3 regions of the Actinoplanes sp. CA-015351 genome follow, and region 3 is predicted to be linked to each of the others. Evidence: predicted binding sites of a transcription regulator. Region 3 holds the regulator's gene; each other region holds the start of a gene.
The links. The regulator HrcA, encoded in region 3, represses chaperone genes, less so after heat shock. The targets are predictions, from matches to a motif close to GGTTNGCACNCTCNNNNNGAGNGTGCNAACC.
Positions count from the first base shown of each region.

Region 1: the regulator HrcA is predicted to act here: its motif matches at 3,344-3,374, upstream of groL (chaperonin GroEL).
Region 2: the regulator HrcA is predicted to act here: its motif matches at 3,377-3,407, upstream of groES (co-chaperone GroES).

Region 1 is NZ_CP192102.1:8,030,953-8,037,807, forward strand. It holds gene ACQP2E_RS36550 (Ig-like domain-containing protein) at 1-1,475, shown strand, start outside; gene groL (chaperonin GroEL) at 1,530-3,152, opposite strand; gene ACQP2E_RS36560 (GNAT family N-acetyltransferase) at 3,518-4,024, shown strand; gene ACQP2E_RS36565 (hypothetical protein) at 4,057-4,467, shown strand; gene thrC (threonine synthase) at 4,693-5,976, opposite strand; SAM riboswitch class I at 5,987-6,124, opposite strand; gene ACQP2E_RS36575 (ABC transporter permease) at 6,850-6,855, opposite strand, start outside.
Region 2 is NZ_CP192102.1:696,660-703,514, forward strand. It holds gene ACQP2E_RS03205 (ABC transporter ATP-binding protein) at 1-1,218, shown strand, start outside; gene groL (chaperonin GroEL) at 1,223-2,866, opposite strand; gene groES (co-chaperone GroES) at 2,939-3,253, opposite strand; gene ACQP2E_RS03220 (class I SAM-dependent methyltransferase) at 3,469-4,671, shown strand; gene ybaK (Cys-tRNA(Pro) deacylase) at 4,690-5,172, shown strand; gene ACQP2E_RS03230 (sugar ABC transporter substrate-binding protein) at 5,519-6,622, shown strand; gene ACQP2E_RS03235 (ATP-binding cassette domain-containing protein) at 6,781-6,855, shown strand, end outside.
Region 3 is NZ_CP192102.1:1,311,047-1,317,901, reverse strand. It holds gene ACQP2E_RS06060 (beta-glucosidase family protein) at 1-192, shown strand, start outside; gene ACQP2E_RS06055 (16S rRNA (uracil(1498)-N(3))-methyltransferase) at 829-1,563, opposite strand; gene dnaJ (molecular chaperone DnaJ) at 1,905-3,041, opposite strand; gene hrcA (heat-inducible transcriptional repressor HrcA) at 3,076-4,098, opposite strand; gene ACQP2E_RS06040 (DUF4870 domain-containing protein) at 4,263-4,772, shown strand; gene hemW (radical SAM family heme chaperone HemW) at 4,765-5,967, opposite strand; gene ACQP2E_RS06030 (enoyl-CoA hydratase-related protein) at 5,995-6,741, shown strand; gene ACQP2E_RS06025 (hypothetical protein) at 6,799-6,855, shown strand, end outside.

The sequences.
Region 1 (6,855 bases), 1.8 Mb from region 3:
GCGGGGCCGATTCCTTCGGATACACGCTCAGCGACGGCATCGGCTCGTCCGGCGCCACCGTGACGATCGGCGTGGTCAACTCGCCGCCGGTGGCCCGGGCGGACTCGGTCACCACGGACACCGACACCGCCGCGATCATCGACCCGCTCGCCAACGACGACGATCCGAACCTCGATGTCCCGGCCCTGGTCGGTACGACCGCCGCCACCCACGGCTCGCTGGTCCGCAACGCGGACGACACCATCACCTACACGCCGGCGGCCGGGTTCTACGGCACCGACGCGATCGGTTACACGATCGAGGATTCGGGTGGGCTGGCCTCCTCGGCGATCATCACCATCACCGTGCGCAACGCGGCGCCGATCGCGGTGGACGACGTCTTCGTGGCCCAACCGCAGGTCGTCACACCGCTGAACGTGCTGTCCAACGACCATGATCCGAACACCGGGCAGGTGCTGCGTGTCGCCTCGGCCGGCGCCGCGGGCAAGGGCGCCGTCGTGCTCCACCCGGACGGCACGATCACCTACACCTCGGCGGCCGGTGCCAGCGGGCCGGACACGTTCACCTACCTGGTCAGCGATGATCTTGGGCGTACCGACACCGGCCTGGTGACCGTCACGATCGTCGCGAACGCCCCGCCGGTGGCCGGCCCGGACACGGCCACCGTGCTCACCGGCAGCACCGTGCTGATCGACGTGCTGGCCAACGACACCGACGTCAACACGGGCCAGACCCTGACCATCGACTCGGCCGGGCTTGCGGGGCACGGTTCCGCTTCGCTCTCCGGCGGCCGGATCCGGTACGCCCCGGCGGGTGACCAGACCGGCCTGGACACGTTCACCTACCAGGTGAGCGACGGCGCGGGCGGAACAGCGTCAGCCACCGTGGAGGTGACCGTCCTCGACGGCCGTCCGCCAGCGGTGCCGGACCGGGCGGCGGTCACCAAGCCCGGGGAACGAGTCGGAGTCTGGCTGCCCAGCATCGACCGTCAGGGGCGGGCGGTCACGGTGACCGAGGTCGGCACGCCGGCGCACGGCACGGTGGTGCTGAACGCGAACGGCAGCGTGACGTACACACCGGATCCGGGCTTCATCGGGACGGACACGTTCACCTACACCGTGGTGGACGCGAACGGAAACGTGGCGCAGGCGTCCGTGGTGATCATGGTCGGCCTGGAGACGTCGCCAAGCCCGGAACCCAGCTCATCGGCTGAGCCCAGCCTCTCGCCTGCGCCCAGCGTTTCAGCGAGCCCGCACCCCACCCAGTCGGCGAAACCGAGCGTTCCACCAGGTCCAAGCCAGCCGGCGCCCAGCCCGCCGGGGCCAAGCACGCCGCCTCACTCCTCGCCGACAAGTCCGATAAATCAGGAACTACCCACCACCGGGAGCGAAGCCATATCCCTGGTCCGAGCCGGTGCGGCCGCTGTCCTGACCGGCGCCGCCCTGCACCTGCTGAGCCGCCCCCGCAAGAGCTGACCCCAACGAGAAAGGGCGGCCCGCCGAAGCGGACCGCCCTTCCAAGACTTGGACTTAGAAGTCCATGTCACCGCCGCCCGGGGCACCGGCCGGAGCCGGGTTCTTCTCGGGCTTGTCGGCCACGACGGCCTCGGTGGTGAGGAACAGCGCGGCGATCGACGCGGCGTTCTGCAGCGCCGAACGGGTGACCTTGGCCGGGTCGATGATGCCCGCGGCCAGGAGGTCCACGTACTCGCCGTTCGCAGCGTTCAGGCCCCAGCCGGGCTCGAGGTTGCGAACCTTCTCCACCACGACGCCACCCTCAAGGCCGGCGTTCACGGCGATCTGACGCAGCGGGGCGTCGAGCGCGACCTTGACGATGTTGGCACCAGTGGCCTCGTCGCCGGACAGGTCCAGCTTGTCGAACGCGCTCTTGCCGGCCTGAACCAGCGCCACGCCACCACCGGGGACGATGCCCTCCTCGACGGCCGCCTTCGCGTTGCGAACGGCGTCCTCGATGCGGTGCTTGCGCTCCTTGAGCTCGACCTCGGTGGCCGCGCCGACCTTGATGACCGCAACGCCGCCGGCCAGCTTGGCCAGACGCTCCTGCAGCTTCTCACGGTCGTAGTCGGAGTCCGAGCGCTCGATCTCGGCGCGGATCTGGTTGACCCGGCCCTGGATCTGCTCGCCGTTACCGGCACCGTCGACCACGGTGGTCTCGTCCTTGGTGATGACGATCTTGCGGGCCTGGCCCAGCAGGGTCAGGTCAGCGGCGTCCAGCTTGAGGCCGACCTCTTCGCTGATGACGGCGCCACCGGTGAGGATGGCGATGTCCTCCAGCATGGCCTTGCGGCGGTCACCGAAGCCCGGGGCCTTGACGGCGACGGACTTGAAGGTGCCACGGACCTTGTTGACGACCAGGGTGGCCAGGGCCTCGCCCTCGACGTCCTCGGCGATGATGACCAGCGGCTTGCCGGACTGCATGACCTTCTCGAGGACGGGCAGCAGGTCCTTGACCGCGGAGATCTTGCTGTTCGCGATGAGGATGTACGGGTCGTCGAAGACGGCCTCCATCCGCTCCGCGTCGGTCATGAAGTAGGCCGAGATGTAGCCCTTGTCGAAGCGCATACCCTCGGTGAGCTCGAGCTCGAGGCCGAAGGTGTTGCTCTCCTCGACGGTGATGACGCCTTCCTTGCCGACCTTGTCCATGGCCTCGGCGATGATCTCGCCAACCGTGGAGTCACCGGCGGAGATGGAGGCGGTGGAGGCGATCTGCTCCTTGGTCTCCACGTCCTTGGCCAGCTGCTGCAGGCCCTCGGAGACGCTGGCGACAGCAGCCTCGATGCCACGCTTCAGGGCCATCGGGTTCGCGCCTGCGGCGACGTTACGCAGGCCCTCACGGACCAGCGCCTGCGCCAGGACGGTCGCGGTCGTCGTGCCGTCACCGGCGACGTCGTCCGTCTTCTTGGCGACCTCCTTGACCAGCTCGGCGCCGATCTTCTCGAAGGTGTCCTCGAGCTCGATCTCCTTGGCGATGGATACACCATCGTTGGTGATCGTGGGGGCGCCCCACTTCTTCTCGAGGACGACGTTGCGGCCCTTGGGGCCGAGCGTCACCTTGACGGCGTCGGCAAGCTGGTTCATGCCGCGCTCGAGGCCCCGACGAGCCTCCTCGTCGAATGCGATGATCTTGGCCATACGGCGTTGTCCTCCCGGACATCCGCGGTGCCGGGCCTCGTCGGCCCCGCTTTCCGCACGTTGAGGAACGTCTGTGGACGTCACCACCTGGCGATGTGACGTCCTCAGGCCGAGCCGGATAGCCCGCGACGACCGGTTTCGTGTCGAAGCACCGATGGCAGCGCTGCGACCGGAACCCCACCGTCCCGACCTGCTGGCACTCACAAGTAGCGAGTGCCAATGACTTGTTTAGCACTCTGGGGTACCGAGTGCAAGAAACACCATCTTCCCGCGAAACCCCTGACCCCGGCCGTGTATTCACATAAGGATCTTGAAAGTGCAGGTCAGGGTTGCTCCCGCGCACGGCGGACGGTATGGAGGACGTCATGGAGAACTGGACCGTACGCCGGGTCACACCAGAGGACACGGGACGGATGCGGGCGCTGCGACTGGAGATGCTCGCGGACAGCCCGCTCGCTTTTCTGGAAACCCTGGCCCAGGCGGCGGCTCGCCCGCACGAGAGCTACCGGCACCGGACCCGGCAGTCGTCGTCCGGTCCGGACACCGCTCAGTTCGTCGCTGACCCGGTCGACGGTCCCCTGATCGGGCACGCCGGCGGGACCGTGCTGCCGGACGATCCGCACTGCACTGTCGTGTTCGCGGTCTACCTGACTCCGGCGTACCGGGGTGGCAAGGTGCTGGCTCAGCTCGTTGACGCGGTCGCCGACTGGTCGCTGGCGTCCGGGCGGGACGAGCTGATGCTGGAGGTGGTGGTCGGCAACGATCGGGCCGTCCGGGCATACGAAAAGCTGGGTTTCACCGACACGGGGGTGCGGCTGCCGCATCCGACGGTGCCCACGCTCACCGAGCTGCAGATGCGCCGGCGGATCTGATGCGCCCGCGGGCTCGCACTGTCCTCACCGCCGTGAACGGCACCACGGGCGCGGGCCTGCTGCTCGCGTTTGCGACCAGGACGAAGATCAGGCGGGGCCCGGACGGGATTTTCATCGCCGAGAACTACCGCTTCAAAAAACCGCCGGCGTCCTGTTTCACCATCGGCTCGGTGATCATCACAAAGCGGTCAGCGGAGTGGCTGCTCGACCCGCGCCGCGAGAAACTGTTGCGCCACGAGTGCCGGCACGCCAGCCAGTACGCCGCGCTCGGCCCGTTCTTCTGGCCTGCGTACTGGATCGCCTGCATCTGGTCGATCATGCTCACCCGCTCATTCGGGGTTCGCAATTATTTCGAGAAGGCGGCCGGGCTCGTCGATGGGAACTATCCCGACTTCGAACCCCTGCGGCCATGGCTGCAGCGGCTGCTGCGAAGGCAGCTCTGAGAAGTTTTGGTCGGGAGGACGGACGCACAGCGCCTCCGGCTCGAAAGCCACGTGGGTCAGCGCTGGATCGTTGGGTCCCTCGGAGATTGTCGCCAATGTCCAGGTGAGGAGCCTCGTACGGCGTCGCGTCCTCCCGCAGTGAGCATCCTGCCGATCCGGAGATCAGATCGCAAGTCCTCGCAGGAGGGAATCTTCGACAGCGGGCAGAGAACCAACTACTGAGAGTTATCCCAGCAGGCCGGCCTCCCGGGCGCCCTTCAGCGACGGCTTGATCGTGTGAGTCGGTCCAACCTGGCCGGCGACAGCGTCCAGAGTCTTCAGACCCTCGCCGGTGTTGTAGACGACAGTCTCTTTCTCCGGGTCCAGCTTGCCGCTCTCGACCAGCTTCTTCAGCACGGCAACCGTGGTGCCACCGGCGGTCTCGGCGAAGATGCCGGTGGTCTCGGCGAGCAGCCGGATGCCGGCACGGATCTCCTCGTCGTCGGCGTAATCCATCCAGCCGCCGGTCCGGTTGACCGCCTCGATCGCGTACGCCCCAGCGGCCGGGTCACCGATGTTCAGCGATTTCGCGATGCCGGTCGGCTTCACCGGGATGATCTCGTCGGTGCCCTTGTGCAGGGCCGTGGCGATCGGGTTGCACCCGGCCGACTGTGCGCCGAACACGGCCCAGCCGCCCTCCGGCGCCTCGACCAGTCCGATCTCGACCAGCTCGGTGAACGCCTTGTCCACCTTGGTGAGCAGCTCACCCGACGCCATCGGGATCACCACCTGGGCCGGGATGCGCCAGCCCAGCTGCTCGGCGACCTCGTACCCAAGGGTCTTGGATCCTTCGGCGTAGAAAGGCCGGACGTTCACGTTGACGAACGCGGTGTCCTCGAACTCGTCGGTCTCGACCAGCTCGCTGCAGAGCCGGTTCACGTCGTCGTAGGAGCCCTCGATCGCGACCAGCTCACCGCCGTAGACAGCGGTGGTGATGATCTTGCCCTGCTCCAGGTCGGAGGGGATGAAAACGATGCTCGGCACACCGGCACGGGCCGCGTGCGCGGCGACCGAGTTCGCCAGGTTGCCGGTTGAGGCGCAGGAGAAGCGGTTGAAGCCCAGCTCCTTGGCCGCGGTCAGGGCCACCGAGACGACCCGGTCCTTGAACGAGTGGGTCGGGTTCTGCGAGTCGTCCTTCACCCAGAGCGGCGCTTTCAAGCCGATCGCGGCGGCCAGCGCCGGGGCGCTCACCAGCGGGGTCAGACCGGGGTCGAGCGTCACCCGGGTGGCCGGGTCCTGGCCGGCCGGGAGCAGCCCCGCGTAACGCCAGATGTTCTGCGGGCCGGCTTCGATCTCGGCCCGGGTGACCCGCGCAAGCGCCGCCTGGTCGTAGGCGACCTCGAGCGGGCCGAAACACTCGTAACAGGCGTGCTGCGCGGCGAGCGGGTATTCCGCGCCGCAGGCACGGCAAACCAGGCCGCGAGCAGGGGAAGTGGTGGTAGCGCTGGGTGCACTGACGGCAGACGTCATCGAGGCTTTCCTCTCATCTTTCCCCGCGGCGACCTGCCGGAACGGGGACGGAATTAGCACCTGCCGCAGCGCTGGCCTCGCCATCGAGACACGCGCGGTGGTTGCCGGGGCTTCATCGGGCCGTTCCCTCTGCCCCTCTGGATGAGGTATTCAGTTGTTTCTCGAAGCTTACGACGAGATTCCGCCATCACCACCACGAGTTCCCGAGGTGTGAGCGACTACTCCCCCGAAAATCCAGATCAACTTCAGGTCGCAGCTGGGTGGTGGGTACCGACCGCTGCTCACGCCGAGGGCCCGGCGCGACTCGCTGGCCGCTCCGCGTCCAACCCGCTCCCCCCACCAGGCGACCTGCGAAAATGGCTCCCGCTCACCCCACGGCGTGTTGATTTAGGGCGCGATTCGAACCCGAAGTTCACACGAGCGGCCGTTCCGCGACGTGCGTGTGGACATAGGGTGCGGATCGCGCCCTAAATCAACACACTGAACCCGAAGTCGACAGGCCGCGTCCCCGTGTTGACTTCGGGTTCCCAGCGCACCTCAAGTCGACACGCATCGGTGGCGGGGCGGAGCAGAGCTGCGGTTCGCCAGGGTGCCGGCCACCCTTTGGCCGCTCCGCGTGTCGTGCTCGCGGGCGTCCCGGCAAATCTTGGTAACGAGCGGTGTCTGGAGGCACCGCCATGCTCCACACATCGGCCGCCCGTCGGCCCTTGCCGTAGCAGCGAGTAACTCCGCAGCCGGAAATATCCAAGATCGCGGAGTGACCGGTGCCCACCTCTCCCGGGGCCGACAGACCGGACGAAACGGGCCGGGCCGAACCGAGCTGGGCCGGGCCGAGCCGGCCCGGCGTGGTGAATCCACGCCGTCGCCTGACCCTCAGGA
Region 2 (6,855 bases), 610 kb from region 3:
GCGCCGGAGGGTTATCTGGAGCAGAACGCGGCGTACTCCGACGTGACCGAGGGGCTCACCGAGACGGTGGAGGGCGCGCGGACCGTCGAGGCGCTGCGCCGGGGGCGGCAGCGGGTTGCGCGTACCGACGTGGACCTCGCGCGGGCCTGGAAGGCCGAGCGGCACACGCTCTTCCTGCGGACCGTCTGGTGGCCGATCATCGAGACGAGTTACGTCCTGCCGGTCGTGGTCACCCTGCTCACCGGCGGCTGGCTCTATCTGCGCGGCGTGGTGACGCTGGGTCAGCTGACCGCTGCGGTGATCTACGTGCAGCAGCTCGTCGACCCGCTCGACCGGCTTTCCGCCTGGCTCGACGAGCTGGAGGTCGGCGCCGCCTCGCTGGCCCGGCTGCTCGGCGTCACGGCCGAGGCGTCGCCGGCGGCCATCGGGCCGGAACCGTCCGGTAGCCGGATCGAGCTGCGTGGAGTGCGGTTCGCGTACCGGCCGGACCGGGAGGTGCTGCACGGTATCGATCTCACCCTGGAGCCGGGCGAGCGGCTTGCCGTGGTCGGTGTCTCCGGCGCCGGCAAGTCCACCCTCGGCCGTCTGCTCGCCGGCGTGCACCAGCCGACCGCCGGCAGCATCACGGTGGGTGAGGTGCCACTGGCGGCGCTGCCGCCGGAGCGGCTGCGCGCCGAGGTCGCTCTGGTCAGCCAGGAACACCACATCTTCATCGGCACGCTGCGCGAGAACGTCGCCCTGGTGCGTCCCGGCGTCGCGGACACCGAGGTACGCGGGGCGCTCTCCGCCGTGCACGCCCTGGACTGGGTGGACGACCTGCCGGACGGCCTGGCGACCGTGGTCGGCGCCGGAGGTCTGCCCCTTACTCCGGCGCAGGCTCAGCAGGTGGCTCTCGCCCGGCTGATCCTGGCCGACCCGCACACGCTGGTGCTCGACGAGGCGACCGCTCTGCTCGACCCGCGGGCGGCCCGGGACCTGGAGCAGAGCCTCGCGGCCGTGGTCCGCGGGCGCACCGTCGTGGCGATCGCCCACCGGCTCTTCTCGGCACACGACGCCGACCGGGTCGCGGTGGTGGAGGACGGCCGGATCGCCGAGATCGGGTCACATGACGAGCTGCTGGCGGCCGACGGGGCGTACGCGGCTCTGTGGCGTTCCTGGCAGGGGACCTCGGAAAAGCAGGAAGGGCGCGCCGATGGCGCGCCCTTCCATGTTCGTTGACTTCTTAGAAGCCGGGGCCGTGCTGGTGGCCGTGGCCACCGTGGCTGTGCCCGCCACCGGCGGCCGGAGCCGCCTCGGCCGGCTTCTCGACCACGAGGCTCTCGGTGGTCAGCAGCAGGGCGGCGATCGAGACGGCGTTGGAGACCGCGTTGCGGGTCACCTTCACCGGGTCGATGATGCCGGCCGCGGCCAGGTCGACGTACTCGTCGGTGGCCGCGTTGAGGCCCTGGCCCCAGCCCAGCTCGGCGACCTTGCCCACCACGACGTAACCGTCGTGGCCGGCGTTCTGCGCGATCCAGCGCAGCGGCTCCACCAGCGCCTTGCGGACGATGGCGACACCGATGGCCTCTTCGCCGGTGAGACCGAGGTTGCCCTCGAGCTCCTTGGAGACCTGCGCGAGCGCGGCGCCGCCACCGGGGACGGTGCCTTCCTCGACCGCTGCCTTGGTCGCCGCGATGGCGTCCTCGATGCGGTGCTTGCGCTCCTTCATCTCGACCTCGGTGGCCGCGCCGACCTTGATCACCGCGATGCCGCCGGAGAGCTTCGCGAGCCGCTCCTGGAGCTTCTCACGGTCCCAGTCGGAGTCGGACGCCTCGATCTCCTTGCGGATCTGCGAGACCCGGTCGGCCACGTCGGCGCTGTTGCCGCCGCCGTCGATGATCGTGGTGTTCTCCTTGTCGACGACGATCCGCCGGGCGCTGCCCAGCGACTCGATGCCGACCTGGTCGAGCTTGTAACCGAGCTCGGGGGCGATCAGCTCGCCACCGGTCGCGATCGCCAGGTCCTGGAGGATCGCCTTGCGGCGGTCACCGAAACCGGGCGCCTTCACCGCGGCGACCTTGATGGTCTTGCGGAGCGCGTTCACCACGAGGGTGGAGAGGGCCTGGCCCTCGACGTCCTCGGCGATGATCAGCAGCGGCTTGCCGCCCTGGAGCACCTTCTCCAGCAGCGGGAGGAGCTCCTCGATGCTGGAGATCTTCTGCGTGGTGATCAGGATGTAGGCGTCCTCGAGGACGACCTCCTGAGACTCCGCGTCGGTCACGAAGTTCGGCGAGATGAAGCCCTTGTCGAACTGCAGACCCTCGGTCACGTCGAGCTCGGTCAGCATGGCCGAGCCCTCCTCGACCGTGATGACACCGTCGCGGCCGACCCGGTCCATCGCCTCGGCGATCAGCTCGCCGATGGTGGCGTCCTGGGCCGAGATGGTGGCCACGTTCGCGATCGCCTTGTGGTCGGCGACCTCGACGGCCTTGGCCAGCAGAGCCTTGGAGACGGCCTCGGAGGCCAGGTCCATGCCGCGCTTGAGGCCGATCGGGTTGGCGCCCGCGGTCACGTTACGCAGGCCCTCACGGACCAGCGCCTGCGCGAGCACGGTCGCGGTGGTGGTCCCGTCACCGGCGACGTCGTTGGTCTTGGTCGCCACCTCCTTGACGAGCTGCGCGCCAAGGTTTTCGTACGGGTCGGAGAGCTCGATCTCCTTGGCGATGGTCACACCATCGTTGGTGATCGTGGGCGCACCGAACTTCTTGTCCAGGACGACGTTGCGACCGCGCGGTCCGAGGGTGACCTTGACCGTGTCGGCGAGCGTGTTGACGCCGTGCTCCAGCAGGTGCCGGGCGTCGTCAGAGAAACTGAGAATCTTCGCCATTTATGGTCCCTTCACGCACCAGCGCCCTGCCCCGAGCTATCGGAACAGGGCGCAGGCGCAATCAGTTAGGTCTTACTTCTCGATGACCGCGAGGACGTCGCGGGCGGAGAGCACCAGGTACTCCTCGCCGGCGTACTTGACCTCGGTGCCGCCGTACTTCGAATAGAGCACCACGTCGCCGACCTGAACGTCGAGCGGAACGCGGTTGCCCTTGTCGTCGATCCGGCCGGGACCGACAGCAAGGACGGTGCCCTCCTGCGGCTTCTCCTTGGCGGTGTCGGGGATCACGATGCCGGAAGCGGTCGTGGTCTCAGCCTCGTTCGCCTGGACCACGATGCGGTCCTCGAGCGGCTTGATCGCAACCTTTGTCGCGGTAGTCACGGGCATACCCTCCTGGGTACAGGTTTCGCCGGCCATGAACCAGGCCGGTCTCATGCCTCATGCCACCGGGCGGGGCCGTCGTCGCGGGTGCCGGTCCGCCTGGTGCCTGACCGCACGGGCGGGCCGCACGGCTGGCACCCTCATGTTGAGAGTGCTAATCGGAGACTATTCCGGAACTAGCACTCCGTCAACCAGAGTGCCAGCCTGTCATGCCAGGGAGAATGCCTGTCGTGACACCTGAGCTGCTCTCTGCATTACGTACCCCGGAAGGGGTCGAAGCCCTGGCCGTGGCGGCTGAGGTGGCTGACGCCGAGCCTCTCGCCGCCGCCTCGGCCGTCCGGGCCCGGGGCATCGGCGCGGAACTCGCGGCAGCCGCCTTGACCCAGGCTAGTTTGCGCGGCCGCGCGGCGATGAAGTTCGGGCCGGACGCGGCGCGGATGTTCTTCACCCGCCCGGGGCTGGAACAGGCCACCCGAGCGGGTGTCGCGGCTCGCCGGGCGGAGCGGCTCGCCGCCGCGGATGTGCGCTCGCTCACCGACCTGGGCTGTGGTCTCGGCACCGACGCCTTCGCCGCGGCCCGCCGCGGCATCCGGGTGTACGCGGTCGACGCCGACCCGCTGACCGCCGCTGTCGCAGCCGCCAACGTCGAGGCGCTCGGCCTGACCGACCTGATCACGGTGGAGTGCGCGGACGCCACCACGGTCGCGGTGGAGGCGTACGACGCGGTTTTCGCGGACCCGGCACGCCGTCAGGCCGGGCGGGGGCGGGTGTTCGACCCGAAGTCGTACTCGCCGCCGTGGGACTTCGTGGCGGCGCTGCCGCAGCGGGTACCGCGGACCGTGCTGAAACTCGCGCCCGGCATCGACCACGGCCTGCTGCCGCCGGGCGCCGAGGGTGAGTGGGTCAGCGTCGGGGGCGACCTGGTCGAGGCGGCCTTCTGGTGCGGGCCGCTCGCCCGGGATCCACGCCGGGCGTCGCTGCTGAGCGGCGCCGGGGACGCGTCGCGGGGCGTCGCGGAGCTCACCGGGTCCGGCGTCGAGGCCGCACCGGTGGGCCCGGTCGGCGCGTACCTGTACGACCCGGACCCGGCAGTGGTTCGCTCGCACCTGGTGGCCGAGTTCGCTGAGACGGTCGGCGGGCGGCTCGGCGATCCGGACATCGCGTACGTCTACACCGACGATCCGGTGGACACGCCGTTCGCCCGTCGGCTCGGTGTGACCGACGTGCTGCCGTTCTCCCTGAAGAAGCTGCGCGCCCTGCTGCGGGAGCGGGGGATCGGGCGGCTGGAGATTCGCAAGCGCGGTTCGGCCCTCGTCCCGGACCAGCTGCGCAAGGATCTGCGCCTCTCCGGTCCGAACGGCGCCGGCCTGGTGCTGACCCGGGTCGCCGGCGCGCCGGTGGCGTTGATCACTCGTGAGTCGTAGCGCGGTACCGTGCCCCGCATGGCGAAGAAAGCGGCCGGCACGCCGGCCACCGTCGTGCTGACCGCCGAGCGGGTCGCGCACACCCTTCATCCGTACGAGGTGTCGCCCGACTCGCCGAACTACGGCGCTCTGGTCGCCGAGTTCCTGGGTGTCGCGCCCGCGAGCCTCTTCAAGACGCTGATCGCCGAGGTCGACGGGAAACTGGTCGTCGGGGTCGTGCCGGTGACCGGCGACCTCGACCTGAAAGCGCTCGCGCAGGCCGCCGGAGGCAAGCGGGCCACGCTCGCGGACCGGGCCGCCGCCGAGCGCAGCAGTGGGTACGTCCGCGGCGGGATCAGCCCGCTCGGCCAGCGCCGCCGACTCCCCACGGTGATCGACGACACCGCGCCCGATCTCGACCTGATGTACGTCTCAGCGGGCCGCCGGGGTCTCCAGGTCTCGCTGGCCCCGGCCGACCTGATTCGCCTGACCAGCGCGACCGTGGCACCGATCCGCAGCTGAAGTCGCAGCATCCTAGTACGAGTCAGGAAACGTCTGTTCTTCCGGGATCTGCCAACTTCGAGGCCGAACATTACTTAGCGTTACCCCGTGTGTATCCGGGGGCGTTTTTCGTGCGGCAAGGTACCTGCTGGTAACAGAGCTGTGTTGCCGGATTGTTATCCCTCGTTACGAGATAGACCTCCATTGCGGCTTGTGTTCTCGGCCACCATGGGAATACGTTGCCGGGCACAACAAACCGGTTCCTCCTCCATCGGCGTCACAGGGGAAGCGTCCCTCTCGGGCTTCACGCGACCCCTGACAAATCCGAACCAAGGCCCCGGATTTACCCCCCGAAAGGACATAAGGAATGCGTAAGGGACTGTTCGCCCTTGCCGCGGTCGGCCTCCTGGCCACCGGAAGCATGGCTGCGTGTGGCAGTGAAAGTGGCAGTGACGGCGACAGCGGCAGCAGTGGCTCGTCGGCCGGCAAGGTCGGTGTGATCCTGCCGGACACCAAGAGTTCCGCTCGCTGGGCGACCGCCGACCTCAAGTACCTCACCGACGCCTTCAAGGCGGCCGGTGTCGAGGCCGACATCCAGAACGCGCAGGGTGACAAGACCCAGTTCCAGACGATCGCGGACGGCATGATCTCCAGCGGCGTCAAGGTTCTGGTCATCGTCAACCTGGACTCCGGCACCGGCAAGGCCGTGCTGGACAAGGCGAAGGCCGCGGGTATCGCGACCATCGACTACGACCGCCTCACCCTCAACGGTGGCGCCGACTACTACGTGTCGTTCGACAACGTCGAGGTCGGCAAGCTCCAGGGCCAGGGCCTGATCGACTGCCTCACCGAGAAGAAGGTGACCAAGCCGGTCGTCGCGTACCTGAACGGTTCGCCGACCGACAACAACGCCACCCTCTTCAAGGAGGGCTACGACTCGATCCTGAAGCCGAAGTTCGACTCGGGTGAGTACACCAAGGGTCCGGACCAGGACGTTCCGGACTGGGACAACGTTCAGGGCGGCACGCTCTTCGAGCAGATGCTGACCACGAACAAGGACATCAAGGGTGTTCTCGCCGCCAACGACGGTCTCGGCAACGCGGCCATCCAGGTGCTGAAGAAGAACAAGCTGAACGGCCAGGTCCCGGTCACCGGCCAGGACGCCACCGTTCAGGGTCTCCAGAACGTCCTCGTCGGCGACCAGTGCATGACGGTCTACAAGGCCATCAAGCAGGAGGCCGACGCTGCCGCCGAGCTGGCGATCGCCCTCGCGAAGCAGCAGGCCCCGACCTCGGCGACCGGCTCGGTCACCGACCCGGAGTCGAAGAAGGACGTCAAGGCTGTCCTGCTGAAGCCGCAGTCGATCACCAAGGCGAACGTCAAGGACGTCGTGACCGACGGCTTCGTGACCAAGGAGGAGCTCTGCACCGCGGACTTCGCCAAGGCATGCACCGACGCGGGCATCAGCTGACGCTGACGCACTCGAGCCGTAACGGCTGAGCACGGCGCCGCCCACATCCGTGTGGGCGGCGCCTGACTCGGTTGCGGCACCCCTCCCGCGGTCGGCCGGTCACGACGACGTGTCCGAGCCCCCGGCGAAACCGGTCACCGAACGAAGGAGAACCATCAGTGGCCGCGACACCCCTTCTGGAACTGCGCGGGATCGACAAGAGCTTCGGTCCCGTCCAGGTCCTGCACGACGTC
Region 3 (6,855 bases):
CCGGAGCGCTGGCTGGCCGGGTTCGCCTCGGTGGCCGCCGCACCGGGCCAGACCGTCACGGTCCGGGTGCCGCTGCCGGAGCGCGCTTTCCAGATCTGGAACGACGGCTGGCAGACGATCCCCGGCACCTACACGGTGACCGCCGCCCACGCCCTCGACGACCCCCGCCTGACAGCCCACCTGACCCGCTGACTCCACCAGCCACCAGCCACCAGCCACCGGCCACCGGCCACCGGCCACCAGCCACCGGCCACCGGCCACCAGCCACCAGCCACCGCGATCTAGTGAGCTTGCGCCGCCCGAGCCGCCCAGAACTCACAAGGTCGCGGTGCTCGGGCGGCCAAGCGACGGTGTGCGGCTGCGCCATCGGACCGACCCGAAACTCACAAGTTCCACCGCCCGACCGGGGCCCGGCGCCGGCTCACAATCCACTGTGTTGATTTAGGGTTCGATCCGCACCCAATGTCCACACGCATCCCCACGAAACGGCTGCTCGTGCCGACTTCGGGGTCGTATCGCGCCCTAAATCAACACGCTGTGGGGGCGGGCTGTGGCGGGGCCGGGCCCGCTGATCGCGGCAGTGCGCGGGGACTGTGTTAGTCGCTCTGCGTGCCGTGCCCACGGGCACCACCCGCTGATCTTGGAAACTGACGGTGCCTGGAGGCCCCGCCATGCTCCACACATCGGCCATCGGCCCGCCCCGCCGTGACAGCGCGTAACACTCCGCAGCAAGCAGTCTCCAAGATCGCGGACTGGTTGTCTCGTGCCACTCGGCGGGGTGCTGGGCGACACTCGCGGCTGGGCGATTTCGGTCGAGCGTGTCCTGTCCTACCAGCGGGTCAGGCGGGTGGAGAGCACTGACAGGGCTGCCACGCCGGCCGTCGAGGTGCGCAGGACCGCGGTGCCCAGGCGGACCGGGACGGCGCCGGCTGTCTGGAATGTCGCCACCTCGGCGTCGCTGATGCCGCCCTCGGGGCCGACCACCAGGATGATCTCGCCGGATTCCGGGAGTGGCGCCGAGGTCAGCCGTTCGGTTGCTTCCTCATGCAGCACGAACGCGGCCGCCGCGTCCGCGATCCGGGCCGCTACCTGCTTCGTGGAGCAGTCCGGATCGCCGGACACCGACGGGAGCCAGGATCGGCGGGCCTGTTTGGCTGCCTCCCGGGCGGTTGACGCCCACTTGTCGCGGGCCTTGATGCCGCGGTCGCCGCGCCACTGCGCCACCGATCGGGAGGCCGCCCACGGGACGATCTCGTCGACGCCGACCTCGGTCATCGCCTGGACGGCCAGTTCGCCGCGGTCGCCCTTCGCGATTCCCTGGACCACGACCAGACGCGGGTCGGCGGCCGGTTCGGTGGTACGGGAGCCGATCAGCAGGTCGACGGTTCCCCTGCCGACCGCGCTGACCTCGGCTTTCGCGGTGCCGCCCCGGCCGTCGGCGAGGATCAGCGTCTCGCCGGCCCGGAGCCGCTGCACGGTGGCGGCGTGGTGCCCTTCCGGCCCGTCCAGGGTGAACGACGTTCCAGCGGGCAGACTCTCGACCAGAAACAGAGGTGCGGACACCCCCGAACGCTACCGAACCCCACCCCAGCCAGCGCCCACGGTCGCCCAGCGCCCGAAATGTGGAGCCCCAAGCACAAGCCGCCCGGCGCTAGCCAGCGCTCGAATTGTGGAGCCCCAAGCACAAGCCGCCCGGCGCGGCGCACCGGCCGTGGGCCATCCGAACCCGGCCGCAGGTGGTGGAGCCACCTGCACACCTGGCCGCGCCACGGGGGTGACAGGAAAAGGGGCGCGACCACTCACGCAGGTCGCGCGGCCCGGGGAGCGTCAGCGAACCCGGGCCGGGCCCTCGGCGTGAGCGACGGTCTGAACCCACCACCCCGCTGCGACATCCGAATTTGACCTTAATGTCCGTTGAAAGCGTCCCGCATTCGCGAGAAGAAGCCGCCCTGCTTGCTGAGTTCCGCGATGTCCTCGCCGCGGGTCTTGGCGAAGTCGCGGAGCATGCGTTCCTGGTCGGCGGTGAGTTTTGTCGGGGTTTTGACGTCGAGGTGCACGAAGAGGTCGCCGCGACCCTGGCCGCGCAGATGCGGTACGCCCTTGGTGCGGATGCGCAGCGTGCTGCCGGGCTGGGTGCCGGGCTTGACCTCGATGTTTTCCTCGCCGTCGAGGGTCTTGATGGTCATCCGGGTGCCGAGGGCGGCGGCGGTCATCGGGAGCGTCACCCGGCAGTGGAGGTCGTCGCCCTTGCGGGAGTAGACGTCGTGCGGGCGCTCGTGGATCTCGACGTAGAGATCGCCGGCGGTGCCGCCGCCGGGGCCGACCTCGCCCTGCTGGGCCAGGCGGATGCGCATGCCGTCCTCGACGCCCGCCGGGATCTTGACGGTCAGGGAGCGTCGTGTCCTTATCCGGCCGTCGCCGGCGCAGGTGGGGCAGGGCGTCGGGATGGTCGTGCCGTGGCCCTGGCAGTTCGCGCAGGGGCGGGACGAGACGACCTGGCCGAGGAAGGTGCGCTGCACCGACTGGACCTCGCCGCGGCCGGCGCAGACGTCGCAGGTCGCGAGTTGTGTGCCGGGGGCGGTGCCGGCGCCGGAGCACTGGGTGCAGAGGACCGCGGTGTCGACGGTGATCGGCGCCTCGACGCCGAAGGCGGTCTCCACAAGGTCGAGCTCGAGGCGCAGGATCGCGTCGGCGCCGGGACGGGTACGCGGGCGCGGCCCACGTGAACCGCCGCCGGCCGCCGTGCCGAAGAACGCGTCCATGATGTCTTGGAAGCCGACGAAAGGTCCGGCTCCGCCGGGGCCGGGCGCGCCGCCACCACCGGGCGCGAGAGGGTCGCCGCCGAGATCGACGATCTGCCGCTTCTGATCGTCCGAAAGGACCTCGTAAGCGGCGTTGATCTCTTTGAACTTCTCGTGCGCCTCAGGGTCCGGGTTGACGTCGGGGTGGTACTGCCGAGCCAGTTTGCGGTAGGCGCGCTTGATCTCGTCGTCGGTGGCTTCCCGGCTCACGCCGAGAATTCCGTAGTAGTCCTTGGCCACGGGGTTTGGAGTCCTCAATGTCTGCGCGAATCCGTCAATTCTGTGCCAACAGGTCGCCAACGTACCGTGCCACTGCACGAACAGTAGCGATGGTGCCCGGGTAGTCCATGCGGGTGGGCCCCAAAACACCGAGCCCACCAACGATCGTCGCACCTGGTCCGTAACCGCTGCTCACCACGGATGCCGACCGGAGGTTGTCGATCTCGTTCTCGTCGCCGATCCGGACCCGGGTGGTGCTCGGTTCCAGGTCACCGATCAGTTTCAGCAGGATGACCTCCTCCTCGAGGGCTTCGAGGACGGGGCGCAGCGTGCCCTGGAAGTCCAGCACACCACCGCGGGTCAAATTGGCGGTACCGGCAAGGGCGAGGCGCTCCTCACTGCGCTCGACGAGCGTCTCGAGCAGCACCGAGGCGAGACACGCCATCGCGGGACGCCGCTCCGGAGCCGACTCGTCGACGAGTTTCTGCACCAGGAGCGGGGTGTCGGCGAGTTTCTGACCGACCAGTTTCTCGTTCACCCGGCGGCGCAGCTCCCAGACGTCGTCGGCAGCGATCGGCCCCGGCATCTCGACGAGGCGCTGCTCGACACGGCCGGTGTCGGCGATCATCACGAGGGTGAGCCGGGTCGTGGAGATCGGCACCAGCTCCAGATGGCGGACCGAGGAGCGGGAAAGGCTCGGGTATTGCACCACGGCGACCTGGCGGGTCAGCTGGGCGAGGAGCCGGACCGTGCGGTGCACGACGTCGTCGAGGTCGACGACACCGACCATGAAGCGCTCGATGGCGCGGCGCTCGGCGGGGGTCAGCGGCTTGATCCGGGTGAGCCGGTCGACGAAGAGGCGGTAACCCGCGTCGGTGGGCACCCGGCCGGCACTGGTGTGCGGCTGCCGGATGTAACCCTCCTCCTCCAGGACGGCCATGTCGTTGCGCACGGTCGCCGGGGAGACGCCCAGCTGGTGACGCTCGACCAGAGCTTTGCTGCCGACCGGCTCGTGCGTCTCGACGTAGTCCTGGACTATCGCCCGGAGAACCTCGAGTTTGCGGTCATCGAGACTCATATGACCCCTCCCCCTGTTGGCACTCGCTTTGGCACTCCCGAAGACAGAGTGCCAGTCTACGTCGCCAGGGGCGGCAACGCGATGATCGAAAGTACGTAGCGTTCTCAGATCTTGGGCGGCGGGGCGGGCACGACCCGGTGGATTACCAGCCTTAGCGTGGAGATATGACCGAGCCTCCTCGCCCTCCTGAGGGAAATGATCCCTATAACGACCCTTATGCCCAGACCCCACCCCCTGGGTATCAGCCGCCGCCCCCTCCCGGTTACGGCCCGCCGCAGGGATATCCGCCGCCGCAGGGTTACGGGTACGGCGGATATCAGCAGCCTCCGGGCGCCGGCGAGGACCGCACCTGGATCGTGCTGACCCACTTCATCAGCGCACTTGTCGCCTTCCTGAGCAGCGGCACGCTCGGCTGGGTCATGCCGCTCATCACACTGCTCTCGCAGGGCGCGCGCTCGCCGCAGGTCCGCGCCGAGGCCGTGCAGGCGCTGAACTTCCAGATCCTCTGGTCGGTTCTGACGATCGTCGGATACATCCTGATCTGCGTGTTCATCGGCTGGCTGGTCGTCCTGGCCACCTGGCTGATCGCCTGGATCGTGCCGCTGATCGCGGGCATCAAGGCGACCAACGGGCAGCCGTTCCGTTACCCGCTGAACGTCTCGATCATCAAATAACGTCCCTGATCACGGCGTCGGCGAGCAGCCGGCCCCGCAGCGTCAGCACCAGCTGTCCCCGGTCGTAAGCGCCCTTGTCGAGCAGTCCACCGGCAAGGGCGCGTGCTGCCGCGTCCTTGTTGAGACCTCGCAGCGAGATGCCCTCCCGCAGACGAACGCGGAGCATCACGTCCTCCACGTGCCGGTCCTCGTCGGTGAGAACCTCGCGGGCCAGGCCAGGCGACTCGCCGGCGGCGAGCCTTTTCGCGTACGCGGACGGATGCTTGACGTTCCACCACCGCACCCCACCGACGTGGCTGTGCGCGCCCGGACCCAGGCCCCACCAGTCGGCACCGGTCCAATAGAGCAGGTTGTGGCGGCACTCTCCGCCCTTTTTCGCCCAGTTGGACACTTCGTACCACTCGAAGCCGGCACTGGTCAGCGCCTGCTCGGCCGCCAGGTAGCGGTCCGCGGCGACGTCGTCCTCCGGGAACGGCAGCTCACCCCGGCGCATCCGGGTCGCCATCCGCGTGCCGTCCTCGACGATCAGGGCGTACGCGCTCACGTGGTCGACCCCGGCGTCGACGACCGCGTCCAGCGACCGGGCGAAGTCGTCCGGGCTCTCCCCCGGCGTTCCGTAGATCAGGTCGAGGTTGACGTGCTCGAACCCGGCGTCACGGGCTTCGAGGGCGGCTTGTGGTGCCCGGCCGGCGGTGTGTTTGCGGTCGAGGACGCGCAGAACGTTCTCCGCGGCGGACTGCATGCCCAGTGAGATGCGGGTGAAGCCGGCATTACGCAGTGTTTTTAAATACGAAATATCGACAGATTCCGGATTTGCCTCGGTGGTCACCTCAGCATTGGCCGCCAACCCCCAGGTCTTGTCGATCCCCTCCAGGATCCGGGCCAGATCGTCCGCCGGGAGCAGCGTCGGTGTGCCACCGCCGACGAAGACCGTGTCCACCTTCTTGCCGGGCTCGATCACCCGCGCGGCCAGCGCCAGTTCTTGCAGAACGGTGGAGGCGTACTCGTCGCGGCTCGCACCGCCACCCAGCTCACTGGCCGTGTACGTGTTGAAGTCGCAGTACCCGCAACGGCTGGCACAGAACGGAACATGGACGTAGACGGCGAACCCGTTCTCACCCACGTGCCGGGTCGCTTCCTCAGGAAGCGAGCCATCAGTGGGTACGGGTTCACCATCGGGGAGTGCGCCTGCCATCCGTCAAGCGTAGTTATCGTTCCGGACATGGATCCGGTCCGCACCCTGACTCTGGACAACCCTGCCAGCCGCAACGCGCTCTCCACCGCAGTGCTGCGCGGAATGCTCGACGATCTGGCCTCGGCCGCCGCCGATCCGGCGTGCCGGGTGATCGTCCTCTCACACACCGGCCCGGTCTTCTGCTCGGGCGTCGACCTGAAGGAGACCGCCGCGGCCGCGCCCGGCGACAAACTTCCCGCCGAACTGCTCGCCGACGTGCTCGCCGTGCTCTGGGAGTTTCCCAAGCCGGTGGTCGCGCGGATCGCCGGTCCCGCTCGCGCCGGCGGCCTCGGCCTGATCGGCGCGGCCGACATCGCGGTCTGCGACCGCTCCGCCACGTTCTCCTTCACCGAGGTACGCCTCGGCGTGATCCCCGCGGTGATCAGCGCCACCGTCCTGCCCCGGCTGTCGCCCCGCGCCGCCGCCGAGCTCTTCCTGACCGGCGACGTCTTCGACGGGACGCGAGCCGCGGAGATCGGCCTGGTCACTGCCGCGGTCGCCGCCGAGGATCTGGACGAAGCCGTGGCCGGCTTCTGCGCGTCGCTCATTCGCGGCGGTCCACTCGCGCTTGCCGGCACAAAACAACTTCTCCGGCGTACGCGTAACGAGTCGATCCGCACCGAACTGGCAGATCTGGCACACCGGTCCGCCGGATACTTCAAGTCCGCGGAAGGACGTGAGGGTGTCGCCGCGGCACGGGAGAAACGGGATCCGTCCTGGTCCGTCGCCATGTAGTCACGCCGAGCCACGGGCGCTCGTTGGTTAGGCTTGGCGGCCGGCGACAGCTTGGAGGTGGGCGTGCGCAAGAAATCGATCATGGGCGGCATCGCCCTGCTGGCCCTCCTCGGT